DNA from 2 places in the Varunaivibrio sulfuroxidans genome. Region 2 is predicted to be linked to the other one. Evidence: predicted binding sites of a transcription regulator. Region 2 holds the regulator's gene; the other holds the start of a gene.
The links. The regulator PhoB, encoded in region 2, activates phosphate uptake and scavenging genes when phosphate is short. The targets are predictions, from matches to a motif close to TNTCATAAAACTGTCA.
Positions count from the first base shown of each region.

Region 1: the regulator PhoB is predicted to act here: its motif matches at 1,496-1,511, upstream of rsxA (electron transport complex subunit RsxA).

Region 1 is NZ_CP119676.1:1,470,836-1,474,047, forward strand. It holds gene nifL (nitrogen fixation negative regulator NifL) at 1-1,307, opposite strand, end outside; gene rsxA (electron transport complex subunit RsxA) at 1,665-2,243, shown strand; gene P3M64_RS06940 (RnfABCDGE type electron transport complex subunit B) at 2,264-2,797, shown strand; gene rsxC (electron transport complex subunit RsxC) at 2,823-3,212, shown strand, end outside.
Region 2 is NZ_CP119676.1:2,689,374-2,692,585, reverse strand. It holds gene P3M64_RS12565 (TetR/AcrR family transcriptional regulator) at 196-885, shown strand; gene phoB (phosphate regulon transcriptional regulator PhoB) at 924-1,622, opposite strand; gene phoU (phosphate signaling complex protein PhoU) at 1,639-2,352, opposite strand; gene P3M64_RS12550 (ATP-binding protein) at 3,037-3,212, opposite strand, start outside.

The DNA.
Region 1 (3,212 bases), 1.2 Mb from region 2:
ACCAACAATCTGAGACCGTTGGGCCGCCCCGGCACATTGGGCAGAACGCGGGCCGGACGCCAATCGACGGAGATCCCCTCCTTGATGATGGTTTCGATCGATACGTCGAGCACATCGCGAATGATCTCGTTGAGGTTGACCGGCATTTCCGGCTCGTCCTCGATATCCGGCATCGCCGCCTTCAGGCGCGCCAGCGCGTCGCGCCCGGCCCCCAGAACATCGCCCAAGGTCGCCAACACGCCGGCGTCGGCGCCGCCCTGCCGCTCCAACATATTGGCCGCCGCCGCCATGACGTTGAGCGGACCTTGAAACTGATATATCGCGCCGGACAAAATCTCACGGACGCTTTCCGCGGTCTGACGTTCGGCCATCAACGCCCGCACCGCGCCGGTGCGCACCTGCTCGTACTGGCGGCGCTGGGCGGTAATATCGCTTAACACCAGCAACAATCCGGTGTCGGCGGAGGCGAGGAAGTACGACTCCGCCTTTTCATCCAACGCGCCGACCCACGAGGCGGAACACGAAAACCATCGTGGCTCGCACCCTTCGGGGGCGATATGCACCTCGACCCCACCGACATCGCCGCCCTTGATCAGATCGCCCAACGCGTTCAAGATCAGCGGCGCGGGGGCGACGTCGCCGCAGTCGCGCTGCAGATTGCGGTAGGCGGCATTGGCGAAGGCGACTTCGAACGCGCCGTCGAGCAGGACGACGACGACCGGCGCATGGGCCAGCGCCGATTCGATCAACGCCCCCTGGTTACGCACCTTGCGCGACAGACTATGCATCTCGCTGACATCGCGGTGCATGCCTAAATAATGGCTAATCGCGCCGTCCTCGCGCCTAACCGGAACCACGGTGAGTTCCGCCAAGTAACGCCCGCCGTCCTTGCGCTTGTTGACTAGGCGCCCCGTCCAGGTTCGCCCCTCGGTGATCGTGGACCACAAGTCCCGGTACACCGTTTGCGGGGTCGCTTTATAGGACAGGATCGATTCGTTTTTACCCATCACATCGGCCAGGGCATAGCCGCTGACGTTCACGAACGCCGGATTGACGTACAGGATATTGGCGTGGGCGTCGGTAACGGAAATCGCCGTCGGCACGTTTTCAACGACGCGGCGAAAAACCTCAAGGGGGACGTCTCCGCCGATATCGCGGTTAATATCCCCCAACAACGCCAAAACCGCGGCGGGCGTCCCTTCCGGCGGCGCATCCAACAGGCGCGACAACTGCACCGTCGCGCTGCCCGGCGTCGTTCCCCCCGGCTGCGCCCTGCTCTGCGCTTCGGCGCCTTTCCCGTCAGCCACAACATCACCTCTTCGAACGGACCCGATCATCGGGGCGTCGCACATGCTCCGGGTTGATTCGCCCCATGAAAACAATGCAAGGGTCATGCCGAAAGCCGCCAAGAGTTCCCCGCCATCTCCCGCCACGCGATGGACGCCTTCTTTTCGTTGTGAGATTCACGACAGCCTTTCACGCCCCCTATGTCCCGTGTCGGCTTTACGACATGGAACCTTGTGGTGAAAAATTGGGCAATTCCGCGCAATCGCGCACCGCGGGCGACGTTGGTACGGTTGATGCATCCATGCAAGGTGATCCGTGCATCTCCCCACGCCTCATCCCGGGAAGAGCGAGCGGATGAAGTTAAGGAGTATTCCGCGATGGCCGACTATATTTTACTGCTCATCGGCGCAACCCTCGTCAACAATGTGGTCCTGGTGCGTTTTTTGGGATTATGCCCGTTCATGGGCGTGTCCAACAAGGTCGATGCCGCCATCGGCATGGGACTGGCGACGACGTTCGTTCTCACGCTGGCCGCCGTCGCAGGATGGGCGATCGAGCATTTTATCCTGGTTCCGCTGGGGGTCGGTTATCTGCGCATCATGTCCTTTATCCTGGTCATCGCCGCAGTGGTGCAGTTCACCGAAATGGTCATCCGCAAAATATCGCCGGCGCTGTACCAAGTGTTGGGCATTTTCCTGCCCCTGATCACCACCAACTGCGCGGTCCTCGGGGTCGCCCTGATCAACGTGCAGCAAAAAAATAGCTTCATCGAAAGCCTGCTGTTCGGTTTCGGATCCTCCTTGGGATTCACCCTGGTGATGGCCGTCTTTGCCGGCATGCGCGAACGGATGGCCCTGGCCGATATTCCCGAGGCCTTTTCCGGGGCTCCGATCAGCTTCATCACCGCGGGGTTGCTCTCGCTTGCGTTCATGGGCTTTTCCGGTTTGGCGTCGTAAATCACTTAGAGGAGGAAAGGATGCTCAACGCCGTATTCAGTTTGACCGCAATGGGACTGACCTTGGGTTTTCTTCTTGGGTTGGCGGCGAAGTATTTGCGCGTCGAAGGCAACCCCCTGGGCGAGGAAATCGAAAAAATGATGCCCGGCTCGCAATGCGGCCAGTGCGGTTTTCCCGGTTGCTCTCCCGCCGCCCAGGCCCTGGCCGAGGGTAAGGTCGATGTGACGTTGTGCCCCCCCGGCGGACGCACCCTGGCGGCCCAATTGGCGGAGAAATTAGGCGTCGTTCTGGACCTGTCGTCAGTCGAGGATCAGGTTCCGCAAATCGCTTTCGTCAACGAGGATTTATGCATCGGATGCACCAAATGTTTCAAGAAATGCCCGACCGACGCCCTAATGGGGGCCTCGCGGCAAATTCACATCGTCATCCAAGAGGCCTGCACCGGTTGCGGCAAGTGCGTCGATATTTGCCCTACCGAATGCCTGCGCCTGCGCCCCGTTCCCCAGACCATGCAGACCTGGTATTGGCCCAAACCCCTTGAGAGGGCGGCATGACCGACACACACGAGGATAGCACATTATGGGCATAGTCTGGACACGGGGACGGTGGTTCCGTATTCGCGGCGGCGTCCACCCCGAAGACCATAAAAACCTCAGCGCCGAAAAGCCGATCGCGACGTTGCCCATGCCCGATCGGCTCTACATCCCCCTGCAACAGCATATCGGCGCCCCCGCCGAAGCCGTCGTAAAAATCGGCGACCGCGTTAAGAAAGGTCAACTTCTCGGTCGCGCCCAGGGTCGGGTGTCGGCCCCCGTGCACGCCCCGACGTCGGGCGAAATCGTCGCCATCGGACGCCACCCGGCGCCCCACCCATCGGGCCTGCCGATCCGCACGATCACTCTTGCCGCCGACGGTCGGGACGAATGGGGCTCCTTGCCCCCGCCCCTCGATCCCCGCCGCGCCAACCCC
Region 2 (3,212 bases):
AATCGTTTGCGAGGGCGAAACGTCGGCCCGATCCAGTAGGCCTGGGCAAGGAAGAAACGATCTGCGCCGAGACAAGGGGTTGATTTTTTCCTCCCCCGTGAAATGATGGCCCCATGAAATGATGGATCGAAAGTCCGTACGAGAAAGACGCTCCGCTGCGGTCAATGGGTTAAAAACAATAGGGCGCAGGAGACCATGCACGCACAAAGCGGTCAACAGCGGCGGGAGCCTTCCCCGGAACCTCGCCCCCCGACAAAAAGAACCCGGCTTTCCCGCGAAGAAAGAGAAAAACAAATCATCGACGGCGCCATACGGTTTTTTGCCGAAGTCGGTTTCGAGGGAAAAACTCGGGATCTGGCGAAACGGCTAGGCATTACCCAGCCGCTTTTGTATCGCTACTTCGACAGCAAGGAGACCTTGATCGAGCGGGTTTACCAGGAGCTTTTCATCGCCCGCTGGGACCCCAAATGGGAAACCCTCATTCGTCAGCGCAAGCGCACCTTGGAAGATCGTCTAATCACCTTTTACAAGGAATATTACCGCGCCACTTTCAATTACGAATGGGTGCGCATTCTCGTCTTCGCCGGGTTAAAGGGCGTCGATATCAATGGACGATACATCGAAATCGTCCGCGATAAGTGGATTCTTCCCGTTTGCGAGGAACTGCGCCTGTTCGCCGGACTTCCTCCCGCCTGCGAAATTCCGATTACCGACGAGGAAATGGAAATCGGCTGGGAACTGCACGGCAGTTTTTTCTACATGGCGGTGCGCAAATGGGTCTACACCATGGCGGTGCCCGGAGATGTCGAGCCGATCATCGAACGGATGATCCGCCTGTTCCTGAACGGCGCCCGCGACACCTTGCGCACCCAAATCGAAACTTGACGGCACTGCGACGTGAACGCCGCCCCTCGTCGAGGCCCCTACCCGGCGCCGTGCTCGCTGTCGATGGCGTAACCCGCCCCGCGAACGGTGCGGATGATGTCCGTGTCGTCGTTTTCATTAAGCGCCTTGCGCAAACGGCGAATGTGGACATCGACGGTACGCGCCTCGACATAAATATCGCGCCCCCACGCCATGTCGAGCAGGGATTCGCGGGAAAACACCCGGCCCGGCCGTTCCATCAAGATACGTAATAGACGAAATTCGGTTGGTCCCAGATGAACGGCGCGACCGTCTCGGGTCACCTTATGGGCGGCAAGGTCCATGGTGATGCCGCCATAGGAAATGTGCTCCTCGTCCAACCCCGGACGGGTGCGGCGCATCACCGCGCGGACCCGGGCGATCAACTCGCCGGGCGAAAACGGTTTCACCAGGTAATCGTCCGCCCCACTGTCCAGACCGCGCACCCGGTCTGATTCCTCGCCGCGCGCGGTCAGCATGATGACCGGCAGACGCTTGGTCTGGGTACGTTCGCGCAGACGGCGGCAGACCTCGATCCCGGACAATTCCGGCATCATCCAATCGAGCAGAACCAGATCCGGGCCTTCTTCCTCGACCACCAGCAAGGCTTCCTCGCCATTAACCGCCGTAACCACTCGATAACCCTCACTTTCGAGGTTGTAACGCAGAACCTCGACCTGGGCCGGTTCATCCTCGGCAATCAAAATCAGGGGCGTCATCGTTTTCGAACCTTTCCTACCGCGGATTTACCACCGTTGCGCTCGCCTCATCCTTTTTCGTTCGCTCGGTGGGGAACTTCGTTCCCGTGGACATGAAATGGACCTGTTCGGCGATCGACGTGACGTGATCGCCGATCCGTTCCACGTTCTTGGCGATAAAGAGGAGGTGGGTGCACGGCGTGATATTGCGGGCATCTTCCATCATGTAGGTCAGAAGCTCGCGGAAAAGACTGGTGTGATGCTGATCGACCTCTTCGTCGCGATTGCGCACATCCGTCGCCTTGGCGTCGTCACCGTTGGCGTAGGCGTCGAGGACGTTTTTGATCATGTCCTGCACCAACGCCGACATCCGCACGATGGACGCGGCGACACCGCTAATCGGATGAGAATGGGACAACGTAATCGTCCGCTTGGCGATATTCTTGGTGTAATCGCCGATCCGTTCCAAATTGCTGGCGATCTTAAGCGCCGCGGTGACCGAACGCAAATCGTCGGCAACCGGATTGCGCAGCGCCAAAATGCGGATCGTGACCTCGTCGATGGCCTGTTCCAGATTGTCGATTTGCCGGTCGTCGCGAACGACTTGTTCCGCCAATTCGCTGTCGCGGCGCTTCAAGGCGTCAACCGCCCGGGCCAGCTGAATTTCCGCAAATCCCCCCATTTCGGCGATCAAATTGTTGATGTGGGAGAGTTCCTCGTCAAACGACTTGACGATATGTTCGCCTTCCATTGTTTTTCTCCTTGGCCGCCGGACGTTCGAAGCGGCCTACCATACGGGCCGGTGTTCGTTCGCCGGAGGCGGTGTCAAAATAAGTTCCATCGTTCTGCGCCGCCCTTGAAAAGCACAGTACACGTCACCGCACATTCATAAGCAAGCCCCGACATGCCCGCAAAAGACTCCGGGAACGACAATGCCGGCGCGCACGTTGCGCCAAATGGGTGACAATGACAATGAGATAAGTATCGCGGAGTTCGCCGATAAATTCTTCCTTTTTCGCGATCGCCTCACCCGCTAATACCCCGACAAGTGACGCCGCGATCGCCCGGGCGGACCTTCCCGGCGATCGGTTGAACCCGGACGGAAACCGTCCTGTCGACACAAACGAAAAGAACCACAGGCCCTCAACAACGATGGAACGAATGTTTCGCCCTAAAAAACGGCAACCGTGGAGCTGAAGATCGAGAAACACCCGATTGCCTTCTCCACGGCGATCCGCGCATCGCACCCCCGGCGTGACGTACATCCGGCCTCCGCAGGGGCGCATTGCGGAATTCATAAAATTCATGTGTCTTCAAAAAGGCCGGCGCGAACCGCCTCCTTATCTCGACACGCAAACCCTAGGCGTCCCCGGGGTCTATTTTATGTCAAAGAAATTACACTTTTATGACGCCCTTGGGGCGTCGGTCGAGGCGGCTATGGCGTCTTGAATTCGGGCAGTTGAACGGTAAACGTCGCGCCCTCGCCGGGGGCGCTTTCGATCGTCAATTTGCCGCGATGGCGATTAACAATATGCTTGACGATGGCCAAGCCCAGTCCGGTTCCGCCGATCGCCCGTGAGCGCCCTTTGTCGATTCGGTAGAAGCGCTCGG